DNA from 3 places in the Mesorhizobium sp. B2-5-3 genome. Region 3 is predicted to be linked to each of the others. Evidence: predicted binding sites of a transcription regulator. Region 3 holds the regulator's gene; each other region holds the start of a gene.
What was found. Region 3 encodes PhoB, which activates phosphate uptake and scavenging genes when phosphate is short. Its sites were predicted from a motif close to TGTCATNNANCTGTCAT; they were not measured.

Region 1 (4,168 bases), on a different contig from region 3:
CGTCCGGCTCGATCAGCCCTTCGCGAGCGAGGATCGCCGAGACGCGCGGCATCGCCTGCGCTTCCGTCTCGCGCTGCAAGGGCGCGGCGACATCGGCGCCGGCGGCAAGCTCGGGATCGAGCAGCCGGTGCGTGTAGTCGAAGGTGGGCCCAAGCAACTGGCCGCCGGGCAGGTCCTTGTAGGTCGCCGAAACGCGACGTTCGACCAGCATGGTGGCGGTGTCGATGGCATTTGTATAGCCAAAGCGCGGCAGCGTGGTGCGGTAGGCGCGCACCAGGAAGATCGCCTCGATCATGTCGCCGCGCGCCTGCACGATAGCGAGTGCGGCGAGTTCGCGATCGTAAAGCGAGCCTTCGCTCATCACCCGGTCGACGCCGAGCGCCAGCTGTTCGACGATCTGGTCGAGGCGCAGTGCCGGTACCGAGCGGTCACCGCGCCGACGGTCAGCGAGCAGGCTGTGGGCGTTGGCGATCGCGGCTTCGCCGCCTTTTACCGCAACATACATCGCTAGGCCTCCGTCGTCTTGATGCGTGTCGTACGCGGCAGGCAGGCGAGGCTGTCATGTGCCGCCAGGATGATGTCGACGCCGCGCGGAAAGCGGTTGATGTTCTGCTTCCACTGCTCGATGAAATGACGCGGCATGCGGGCCGGCGCGATCGTCGCCGTCTTCTCGATGCCAGGACCTTCGAGCAGCAGCGGCGTGCCTGACGTGAGATCGCCGACCTGCAGGATCAATGTGGTCGAGCGGTCGGGATAGTCCTGCGTGCCTTGCGAGAAACCGTCGAGCGCCATCATCTCGGCCGGCGAGGCCACAAACGCGAAATGCGCGTCGGCCGGGGTGTTGGCCAGCGGCGCACCGCTGTGAAAGCCGAGCCAGGACATGACCGCTGCCGAGGCATGCAGGGCCGGGTCGAGCCAGAGCGGCGTGTCATTGTCGCACAATGCCAGCGCAACCGCGCCCGATGTCGCCGAAAGCGGCGCCGGCGGGCGGGCCAGGGCCGGCAAGGGTTGCACGCTGCCCGGCCGCGCCATTGCGTCCGTGACGGCGCGAAACACCGTCTGGGCGTTGAACACCGGATCGGCGAACCCGCCCTCGATCGATTGCGCTGCGATATCCATCAATCTTCTCCGCGAACCATGGTGAAGAAATCCACCTTCGTTGCCGCCGTTTCGGCGCGGCGCCTTTCTCGTGCCGTGGTCAAGGCAGCCCGCAGCGGCGCGAGAAGGCCCGCTTCGACCGCCTCTCGGTGGGCGGGGTCCTGCCACAGCGCGTCGGCGATGGCCGCCAGCTTCGCCTTCTGCTTGTCGCGGCCGAGCGCATAGCAATGGCCGACCTGTCCGGACGGCAGGCGCACTGTGGCGCGGGTCACGGTGGCCTCGCCGACATTGAACGGCGCGCCGCCGCCGCCGATGCGGCCGCGCATGGTAACCAGGCCGGTCTCGGGACCGCGCAGCAGTTCGGCCTCGGCAGGCAGGCCGGATTCGTTCCAGAGGCGAACGATGTCGTCGCCGCTGGACTGCGCCAGGGTTGCCATGGCCGCCTTGCGTTCGGCCTGGTCGCGCGCTTCCTGTCCTCGCATGAGCAACATCCTTGCTTCTAATTTGTCTATTGATATAGACAACCATACGAATTATACCCATTACCTAACGCGAGTCCATGACGGGTGCGTGACAGGGGCCGGCCAGGGGCGAAACCGTGAACGGAAAACACGTGGCTGACGGTATCGAGCGGCGCAGCGGCGTCTCGTTGTGGCGCCAGATCGCCGACCGAATCCTGCAATCGATCGCTGCCGGCGATTTCGCCGAGAATGCCGCGCTGCCGCCGGAGGTGGCGCTGGCCGAGCGCTATGGCGTCAACCGTCACACGGTGCGCAGCGCCATCGCGGCGCTCGTGCAAGACGGGGTACTGCGGGCCGAGCAGGGGCGCGGCACTTTCGTGCTGTCGCGCAAGCGGCTGTCCTATCCGATCGGCGCGCGCACGCGATTTTCAACCGGCTTGCAGGGCCAGGCGTCGGAGCGGCACATCGTGCTCCTGGCCTCATCGGTCGAGCCCGCCAGCCGGCGCGTCGCCGAAGCCCTGGGCGTTGCCAGGGGATCGGATGTGATTCGCCTGGAGACGCGCGGCGAGGCCGATGGGAAGCCGGTGTCGCGCGCTTCCGGCTGGTTCGACGCCAGGCGCTTCGCCGGCATCGATGTGGCCATGGCCGAGACCGGGTCGATCACCGCATCGCTCAAGCGTTTCGGCATAGACGATTATCTCAGGCAATCGACGGTGCTGTCGGCGCGTCACGCCGATGCTTCCGACCTTGCCGACCTCGATCTGCAGCCGGGCGGCATCGTGCTGGTCACGGTGGCCGTCAACATGACGCCGGACGGCCGGCCGATCCAATTCGCCGAGGCGCGCTTCCCGGCGGAGCGGGTGGAGCTGAAACTGTCGGCGCTGTAGGGCGTGTCGGCCTTATACTAACGCTGGTACCAGACCAGCTCGGTTGTCAGCGGCTTGGCGTTTGGGGGTCGACCTGCGCGGGGCGTCGTCAACTCAGGCCGGGTTCACCGCCTGCCATCTTATGCCCCCACCTCGATCACGGCCTTGATCAGGCCGGATTTCTCATGCGCCCAGCGGGCGAGGTCACGTGGCGTGTCGGCAAGCGTGGTGCGGTGGGTGACGAGCTTGGCCAGCGGCACGGCGCCATCGCGGATCGAGGCGGCGACGTGGTCGAAATCGGCCCGCAAGGCATTGCGGCTGCCGACAAGCGTCATCTCGCGCTTGTGGAATTCGGGGTCGGAAAAGGCGATGTCGTCCTTGACGACGCTGACCAGCACCAATGTCCCGCCATGCGCGACATGAGCGAAGGCCGACTGCACCGAGCCGGTGTTGCCGGTGGCGTCGAAGACCACGTCGAAGCCTTCGCCTGATGTCGCTTCGCTGACCAGATCGGATGCCGCGCCGCGCGACCCGTCGAGGGTCTTGAAGCCGAGTTCATTGGCGGCGAAGCCGAGCCTTTCGCTGCTCATGTCGAGCAGCGTCACGTCGAGCCCGGCGATGCGGGCGAAGATGGCGGTGCCGAGCCCGATCGGTCCGGCGCCGATGACGAGCGTCCGTGCGCCGGGATCGGCACGCGAGCGCCGCACCGCATGGGCGCCGATGGCCAGGAATTCGACGGCCGCGGCATCGGCCAACGACAGGCCGTTGGCTGGATAGAGGTTTTGTTCCGGGATAAGGATCTGTTCGCACATGGCGCCGTCGCGATGCACGCCGAGCACTTCGATCCGGACACAGCAATTGGGTTTACCGTGCCGGCAGGCGATGCATTTGCCGCACGCCAGATAGGGATTGAGGATGACCGGCTCGCCCGTGGCAAGACCAACGCCTTCGCCCGCCTCGACGATGGTCCCCGACACTTCATGGCCCATGATGCGGGGGTAGGCGAGGAAGGGATGCTTGCCCTCGAAGATGTGGTAGTCGGTGCCGCAGATGCCGACATGGCTGACCGCCACCAGCGCCCAGCCGGGAGGCGGCGAGCCAGCCGCGGGACGGTCTTCCACGACAAGGTCGCCGGGCGAACGGCAGACAACGGCTTTCATGCTTCAATCCAGTCGGTTCATGGAATCGTCGGCCGATTTTCGACCCGGCCGGCGATCGATTTTACTTGCCACCTCGGCGGCGCAGGCCGTCGAAGTAGACGATGACGATGATCAACATGCCGGTGATGACGCGCTGCCAGAACGTGTTGACGTTGAGCAGGTTGGCGCCGTTGTTGATGGTGGAGAGGATGAACGAGCCGATCAGCGGCCCGTGCACCGAACCGATAGCGCCGAACAACGACGTGCCGCCGATCACCGACGAGGCGATGGCTTGCAGCTCGTAGGTGTCGCCCTGCGTCGGATTGCCGATGCCGATGCGGGACGCGAGCAGCACGCCGACGAAGGCCGCGCACAGGCCGGACAGCACATAGGCCATGTAGATCGTGCGCGGCACGTTGACGCCGGAGAGGCGCGCGGCTTCCGCGTTCGAGCCGACGGAGAAGAGATAGCGTCCCCATCGCGTGTGGTGCAGGAAGACGTAGGAGGGCAGGGCAACCACGATTACCATCCAGAACAGATAGGGGATCCCCAGCAGCGAGCCGCGCGAAAACGCCTGGAACGCGTCGCTGTTGATCGATATCGA
Region 2 (4,168 bases), on a different contig from region 3:
GCCAGCAGCCTGTCGAGCCAGGCCTCCGCGCCCGGTCCCGTGATCGCGTAGCGCGCATAGGCCGAGATATCGATGAGGCCGGCGGCGCGCCGGACTTGCAGCGCCTCGTCACCGACGATGTCGAAGGCGTTGGAGCGCCTGAGCGTCGTCTCCTCGCGGAATCCCATCGGCGCGAAATAGGCGGGGATTTCCAGCCCCCAGGAAGCCGTCCATTCGCAGCCCGCCGCACTCATGCCGTCATAGGCGCCGGGGCGTTTCAGCGGCCGGCCCGCAGGCAGCCGTTCGTTGGGAAAGGTCATGACGAAACGACGAGAATAAAACTGTCGCGTCGTCTGCCTGAGATATTCCCGGTTTGCGGCGAAGGCGCCGTAGCGGGCGATGTCCATGCCGAAAATGTCGGCCTGCGGCTCGCCGTAAATCATCCACTCGGCCAGCGACTTGCCGACGCCGCCGCCCTGGCTGAAGCCGGCCATGACGCCGCAGGCGACCCAGTAATTCTTCAGGCCGCGGACCGGCCCGACGATCGGATTGCCGTCCGGGGTGAAGGTGAAGGCGCCGTTGACCCATTTGCGGATGCCTGCCGTCGCCAGGCAAGGGAAGCGCTCATGCGCCTTGGCAAGTTCCGGGCCGATGCGGTCGATGTCTTCGGGGATGAGCTCGATGCCGTAATCCCACGGCGCGCCGTCCATGTTCCAGTGCTTCGGGTTCTGCTCGTAGACGCCGAGCAGCACGCCCTTGCGCTCCTGCCGCAGATAGGAAAAGCCGTCGAGATCGACGGCCAGGCCGATCTCCTTGTCGAGGGCAGCGACTTCCGGAATGTCCTCGGTGACGAAATAATGGTGCTCCATCGGCGTCACCGGCAGTTCAACCCCGGCCATGCGGCCGAGTTGCTTGGCCCACAACCCGCCGGCATTCACGACATGCTCGGCGGTGATGGTGCGTTGCTCTGTGACGACATCCCAATGGCCGTCGGCGCGCGCCTTCAGCTCGACCACGCGGTTGCGCAGGATCACGTCGGCGCCGCGCTTCTTGGCGGCACCGACATACGCATGCGTCGTGCCGTAAGGGTCGAGATGGCCCTCGTTGGAATCGTAGAGGCCGCCAAGCACGCCGGTGACGTCGACGATCGGGCAGATCGCCTTGATCTCGTCAGGCGTCACCAGCCGGGCGGTCTCGATGCCGACCGACTGGAATACCGCCCAGGCCGATTTCAGCCACTCCCAGCGCGCCGGATCGCTGGCGATGTTGACGCCGCCGGTCATGTGCAGGCCGACGTCCTGGCCGGATTCGGCCTCGATCTCTCGGTAAAGGTTGATGGTGTAATCCTGCAGCGCGGCGACATTGGGGTCGGCATTGAGCGCGTGGAACCCCGCCGCCGCATGCCAAGTCGACCCCGCCGTCAGTTCGGCGCGCTCGATCAGCGCCACATCCGACCAGCCGAACCGCGCCAGGTGATAGAGCACCGAAGCGCCCACCACTCCTCCCCCGATGACGACTGCGCGGTAGTGAGACTTCAAGGCTTCCCTCCCCGGACTGTCCGAAACCGGCACCATATACGTACTGTACATAAGTGTCTAGTACTGCGAACAGCTCCTGGACGCTGTCGAACCTGTGTTGGAACGATCGATTTTCCGGCGCGGCCGCACTTCCCCAGCAGCGTCGCGGCGGGCCGACGCGAATGCGTCACCAACTGTCATGCAAGCATCATGTTCGCGCCTTAGACCGCTTGCCGAGGGCACAAGCGGCCCTCCAGGGCGGCAGCCTCGCCGCCGCCAGGCAACCTCAGAATTCCGCCGTCCCGGCGCTTTGTCATCAAGGGGATATCCATGACGCATCTACGCTCATTCTCGTTGCGGCTGCTGGTCGCCGCGCTGGCGGCCTCGGCCGTTTCGCTGCCCGCCTTCGCCGACAGCTCGGCCAGCGTCGGCGGCGCCAGTTTCGTCAACAAGGGGCTGGTGGGGGTTGGCCGCATCCCGGCCGGCCAGCGCGACAGGTTCGGCGAGACCTTCGGCTCCGGCTCCGGCATGTCGATCGACACCGCGGGCTGGACGCATGATGCCGGCACCTACAGAGGCTCGCTGTGGCTGCTGCCCGACCGCGGTTATAACGTCGTCGGTACCACCGACTACCGGCCGCGCCTCAACACGATCAACATCGAGTTCGCCCCGGTGGCGCCAGGTGCCGCGCCCGCGGCCGGCCAGGAGCAGACCGGCGTCAAGGCGACGCTCGCCGACACCATGCTCCTGACCGACGACAAGGGCGCCGACGCCAGCGGTCTCGACCCGCTGAACGGCGTGCGTCCCGCCGCCGGCGACATGCCTGTCCTGCCGCAGGCCGACAATGGCAAGCTCGCGCTCGACAACGAGGCGATCGTGCGGCTGCCCGACGGCACCATGCTCGTTTCCGACGAATACGGTCCCGACATCTACCGCTTCTCCGCCGACGGCCGTCTGATGTCGGCGACCCAGCCTCCGGCCGCGCTCGTGCCGATGCGCCACGGCACGGCCAATTTTGCTTCCGACAATCCGGGCCCAGGTGCTGCCGAACCCGACCCAAAGGATCCCGAAACCGGCCGCCAGAACAATCAGGGCCTCGAAGGCATGGCAATGACGCCGGACGGCAAGTTCGTGATCGCGGTCTTGCAGTCGGCGACCCGGCAGGACGGCGGCGATTCGGCCTCGACGCGCCAGAACACCAGGGCGCTGATCTATGACGCCTCCGATCTTGCCCATCTCAAGCTGGCACATGAATATGTCGTGCCGCTGCCGGTGTTCAAGGACGCCAAGGGCAAGACCAAGGTGGCTGCGCAAAGCGAGATCGTGGCGCTGTCGGACACGGCTTTCCTGATGCTGGCGCGCGACAGCGGCAATGGCCAGGGCCTGAAGGGCGAAGAGTCGCTGTATCGCAAGATCGACATTGTCGACCTTTCCGGCGCGACCGACATCGCCGGCGGTCCCTTCGATGCCGCCGACAAGCCGGTGGCGCCCAAGGGCGTGCTCGATCCGTCGGTGACGCCGGCAAGGCTGACGCCGTTCATCGACATCAACGACAAGGCCGAGCTTGCCCGCTTCGGCCTGCACAATGGCGCGCCCAATGACAAGGACAACCTCTCGGAAAAGTGGGAAGCGATGTCGCTGGCGAGCGTGCTCGATCCGAAGCTGCCCGACGACTATTTCCTGTTCGTCGCCAACGACAACGATTTCCTCGCCCAGGACGGTTTCCAGGTCGGCGCGCCCTACAAGGCCGAGGACGGCGCCGATGTCGACACCATGTTCCTTGTCTTTCAGGTCACGCTTCCCGGCCTCGCCAGGAAGTAAGCATCTTGCAGGAGGCGCCGCCTGGCGCCTCCTGCCCGACAAGCTTGATCGGATGCACGACGGCGTGCCTTGCCCGCCGTCGCTCCTTTCGCAAGGGTGCATCCCGGTCGGGCCTGCGGTATCCTGCGTGCCGGACTCAAAAGAACCAGCTTTGCCGGATTGCCCGCCATGGATGAAAAGATGCCCGCGCGCCGGCGCACCGGTGACCTGACCAGCGGCCCCATTCCGCGCACGCTCCTGCTGTTCGCCCTGCCGGTGCTCGGCTCCAACGTGCTGCAATCGCTCAACGGCTCTGTAAACGCCGTCTGGGTCGGCCGCTTCCTCGGCGAATCCGCGCTCACCGCCACCTCCAATGCCAATCTGGTGCTGTTCCTCATCCTCGGCACCGTGTTCGGCATTGGCATGGCGGCCACCATACTGGTGGCGCAATCGGTCGGCGCCCGCGACCTGCCCGAGGCGCGCCGCATCGTCGGCACCAGCGCCACCTTCTTCTTCTTCGTCTCGGTGCTGTTCGCCGTCTGCGGCTGGATTTGGGTGGACGCCATTCTGGGCGCGCTCGGCACACCGCCCGACGCCTTGCCGCTGGCGCGCTCCTATTTGCGCATCATCTTCGTCGCCGTGCCGATGATGAACCTTCTGTCCTTTGTCATGACGGTGCTGCGCGGCGCCGGCGATTCGCGCACGCCGTTCTGTTTTATGGCGCTCGCCGTCGTGCTCGACATCATCTTGAACCCACTGCTCATCCGCGGCATCGGGCCGTTTCCAGAGCTCGGCATCGCCGGCTCGGCGACCTCGACGCTTGTGGGCCAGACGGTGAGCGTCATTGCCATCCTGATCGTGCTCTATGTCCG
Region 3 (4,168 bases):
CTTGTTGTCGTTGGCGGTCAGGAACTGCTCCATGTTCTTCTGCGCATTGGCCGGCAGCCAGCCATCCGTATAGGCTTCGCCGACATTCTTGATCTTGCCGCTGTCGATGGCGTCCTTGAGCACTTCCATGGAGCCCGAGAACAGGAAATCGGCATTCGGATCGGCACCCGAGCCCTTGATGAAGACGTAGTTGCCTTCCGGCTTCACCTTGAACACTTCGCGGGCCTGCATGCGGCCGACTTCCTTGTTGTCGAAGGTCAGATAGAAGACGTCCTTGTTCTCGATCAGGCGGTCATAGCCGACGACCGGAATGCCTTCGTCGAGCGCCTTCTGCACCGCCGGGCCGATGGCGGAGGCGTCCTGCGCCAGGATGATCAGCGAATTGGCGCCCTGGGAGATCAGGCTCTCGACGTCGGTGAGCTGCTTGCCGGGATTGGACTGGGCGTCGGCGGAAATATACTTGTCGCCGGCGGCTTCGATCGCCTTCTTCATGGCGGCCTCGTCGGTCTTCCAGCGCTCTTCCTGGAAGTTCGACCAGGAAACGCCGATGACCTTGTCCTTCGCCTGCGCGACCGACGCGAGCGTCAGCGACATGGCGACACCCGCCAGGATGGCGGCTGTGAATCTCTTCATCTTAATCCTCCCTGCGCCGCGTATGGCGCGACCAAACAGGCCCGTAGGCCGGCACAAAGGCTCTATTTTTTCGAGCCTCGAAAAAACACTGGTCCATCGTCGGAACGCTGTCAACGTCGATTCTGATGTATTTTGATGTCCTCGTGAATTTTTTTCGAGCTCCGGAATAAATAATGACAGCCAAGGCCGGTTCTGCCAGTATTTGACGGTCGTCGGGATCCTGGGGAGAGAACGCGGCGACGGGGAGGATGCGAGAAACATGTCGGTCGGAATCCGCCACGACGATTTGCGCCGACGCAACCGGGCGATGGTGATCGCGGCCGTGCGCCGTGCCGGGCAGCCCTCGCGCACCGAGATTGCCGCGACCACCGGGCTCAGCCATTCCACCATATCGGCGATCTCCTCCGACCTGATTGGCGAAGGCATCCTGGCGCAGAGCAAGCCGAGCGAGGCCGGTGCGCTGAAACGCGGCCGGCCGCAGGTCGGCCTCAGCCTCAACCCTGAAGCCGCGGCGGTGATGACCGTGGTGCTGTCGCTGAATTTTCTCTCCGTCGCCGTCATCGACTATGCCGGCCAGGTGATATCTGAAGAGCAGCGCCGGCTGGACACGCTCACCCTGTCGCGCGAGGCGCTGATCGGCGAATGCGTGGCCATCGTCAGGCGGCGGTTCGAGGATCCCGACCTCGACGTCGGCAGCATCGCCCGTATCGCGCTGGCGATCCAGGGCATCACCGACACGGATGCGCGCACCATGCTGTGGTCGCCGATCACGCCGCAGACCGACATCGCCTTCGCCGACATACTGGAGGCCGAGTTCGGCATTCCCGCCACCATGGAGAACGATTGCAACATGATGGCGGTGGCGCTGCGCTGGCGCGATCCCCAGCGCTACCGCGACGACTTCATCGCCATCCTTTTGTCGCACGGCATCGGCATGGGCTTGGTGCTGAAGGGTGAACTGTTCACCGGCACCCATTCATCCGGAGGCGAGTTCGGCCACATGATCCATCGCCCCGGCGGGGCGCTCTGCCGCTGCGGGCGGCGCGGCTGCGTCGAGGCCTATGCCGGCAACTATGCCATCTGGCGCAACGCGAGGCAGCTTGGCGAGGACACCGAGCCCGTCGACGTCAGCGACGCCGACATGCGCACCCTGGCGGCCTCGGCGCGCGAAAAGGACGGGCCGGAGCGCGAAGCCTACCGCAAGGCCGGCGAGGCGCTGGGTTACGGCCTTGGCAGCCTGTTCGCGCTGATCGATCCGGCGCCGGTCGCCATGGTCGGCGTCAGCGCCGCCGCCTTCGACCTGATCGAGCCGGCTCTGCGCGAGGCCATTGCCCAGACCGCCGGCGGCCAGCACTCGAAATCGATTTCCTTCGACACCGAGCCGAACGAACTGCCGCTGATCCGCGAGGGCTGCGCCATGCGCGCGCTGACCTTCGTCGACCAGGAGATTTTCGCGCCGGGGGCACAGGCGAAATCAGGCGTGGGCGAGAACGTTGCGTGACATATCCCTAGTCTTCGCGAATCGCATACCCCGCGCCCCGAATGGTGCGGATCACGTCAGGCATGCGGCCGTTGTTGACCGCCTTGCGCAGCCGGCCGACATGCACGTCCACGGTGCGCTCGTCGATATAGATCGTTTCGCCCCAGACATTGTCGAGCAGTTGGCTGCGCGAGAACACGCGGCCGGGATGTCGCATCATGAATTCGAGCAGGCGGAACTCGGTCGGCCCGAGCCGGATCTCGCTTTTCTTGCGGTAGACCCGGTGCGATCCACGGTCGAGCACGATGTCGCCGACCTTGAGCACGCTGGACAGAACTTCGGGCTTGGCGCGGCGCAGCAGCGCCTTGACGCGTGCCATGAATTCCGGCGTTGAGAACGGCTTGACCAGATAGTCGTCGGCGCCGGTGGAGAGACCGCGCACCCGGTCGCTTTCCTCGCCGCGCGCCGTCAGCATGATGATCGGCAGCCGCTCGGTCTCGGGCCGCATGCGGAGACGGCGGCAGAGCTCGATGCCGGACACCGCCGGCACCATCCAGTCGAGCACAAGAAGGTCAGGGACATTCTCCTGCAAGCGGATCTCGGCTTCGTCGCCGCGCGTCACCACCTCTACCTGATAACCCTCCGATTCCAGATTGTAACGGAGCAGCACACCCAGCGGCTCCTCGTCCTCCACCACCATGATGCGTGGCGCGATCATCGACTGGTCACCCCTGCCGTCAAGCCGCTGGCGCCGACATCGCCGTCTCGTCCTGCTTCGGGCGATTGGCGGGCAATTGCGTGCCGGTCAGCACATAATAGGCATTTTCGGCAATGTTGGTCACGTGATCGCCGATGCGCTCGAGATTCTTGGCGCAGAACAAAAGATGCGTGCAGGCGGTGATGTTGCGCGGATCCTCCATCATGTAGGTCAGCAGCTCGCGGAAGACCGACGTGTATTTGACGTCGATGCGTTCATCGTCGGCGCGCAGCTTGGCAAGTGCCGCGGCATCGCGCGCCGCATACTCCTCGATCACGCCTTGGACCTGGATCAGCACAAGCTGCGCCATGGCGTCGATGGAGTGCGACAGGTCGCGCGGCGTGGCGGCAAGGCCGACGGTGCCGACGCGCTTGGCGATGTTCTTGGCGAGATCGCCGATGCGTTCGAGATCGCCCGCCATGCGGATCGAGCCGACGACATGGCGCAGATCGTCCGCCATGGGCTGCCGCTTGGCGATCAGGGTGATGGCGCGGTCGTCGAGTTCGCGCTGGCGCGCATCCATGATCGCGTCGTCGGAGACGACGCGCTGGGCGAGCGCGTTGTCGGAATTCAGGAGCGCCTTGGTCGCGCCGCCGACCATCGATGAGGCGAGATCGCCCATGTCGCGGATCAGCCTGCTGATCTGTCCGAGATCTTCGTCAAAGGCTGCGACTGTGTGTTCGGCCATGATCTTGGTCCTCGTATGCCTGGGATCAGCCGAAGCGGCCGGTGATATAGTCCTGCGTGCGCTTCTCGCGGGGCGACGTGAAGATCTTCTCGGTGCGGTCGAACTCGACCAGCTCGCCCAGATACATGAAGGCGGTCTGCTTCGACACGCGCGCCGCCTGCTGCATGTTGTGGGTGACGATGACGATCGTATAATCGGCCTGCAACTCGTCGATCAGCTCCTCGATCTTGGCGGTCGACAGCGGATCGAGCGCCGAGGCAGGCTCGTCGAGCAGGATGACCTCCGGCTTCACCGCCACCGTGCGGGCGATGCAGAGGCGCTGCTGCTGGCCGCCCGAAAGGCTGAGGCCGCTGGCGTTGAGCTTGTCCTTGACCTCGCTCCACAGTGCCGCGCGCTTCAGCGCCTGCTCGACACGGCCGTCCATCTCCGCCTTGCTGAGCTTCTCATAGAGCCTGACGCCGAAGGCGATGTTCTCGTAGATCGACATCGGGAACGGCGTCGGCTTCTGGAACACCATGCCGATCTTGGTCCTGAGCAGGTTGAGATCCTGCGAACGGTCGAGGATATTCTGGCCGTCGAGCAGCACCTGGCCCTCGGCGCTCTGCCTCGG

Region 1: the regulator PhoB is predicted to act here: its motif matches at 1,658-1,674, upstream of phnF (phosphonate metabolism transcriptional regulator PhnF).
Region 2: the regulator PhoB is predicted to act here: its motif matches at 1,692-1,708, upstream of FJ867_RS10880 (esterase-like activity of phytase family protein).

What each region holds. Positions count from the first base shown of each region.
Region 1 is NZ_VFUS01000002.1:343,381-347,548, reverse strand. Features, by position in the region: gene FJ867_RS06290 (carbon-phosphorus lyase complex subunit PhnI) at 1-505, opposite strand, end outside; gene phnH (phosphonate C-P lyase system protein PhnH) at 508-1,119, opposite strand; gene phnG (phosphonate C-P lyase system protein PhnG) at 1,119-1,580, opposite strand; gene phnF (phosphonate metabolism transcriptional regulator PhnF) at 1,697-2,446, shown strand; gene FJ867_RS06270 (zinc-binding alcohol dehydrogenase family protein) at 2,566-3,585, opposite strand; gene FJ867_RS06265 (ABC transporter permease) at 3,647-4,168, opposite strand, start outside.
Region 2 is NZ_VFUS01000004.1:117,718-121,885, reverse strand. Features, by position in the region: gene FJ867_RS10885 (FAD-dependent oxidoreductase) at 1-1,517, opposite strand, end outside; gene FJ867_RS10880 (esterase-like activity of phytase family protein) at 1,827-3,317, shown strand; gene FJ867_RS10875 (MATE family efflux transporter) at 3,486-4,168, shown strand, end outside.
Region 3 is NZ_VFUS01000001.1:60,765-64,932, forward strand. Features, by position in the region: gene xylF (D-xylose ABC transporter substrate-binding protein) at 1-633, opposite strand, end outside; gene FJ867_RS00305 (ROK family protein) at 893-2,134, shown strand; gene phoB (phosphate regulon transcriptional regulator PhoB) at 2,142-2,831, opposite strand; gene phoU (phosphate signaling complex protein PhoU) at 2,851-3,558, opposite strand; gene pstB (phosphate ABC transporter ATP-binding protein PstB) at 3,584-4,168, opposite strand, start outside.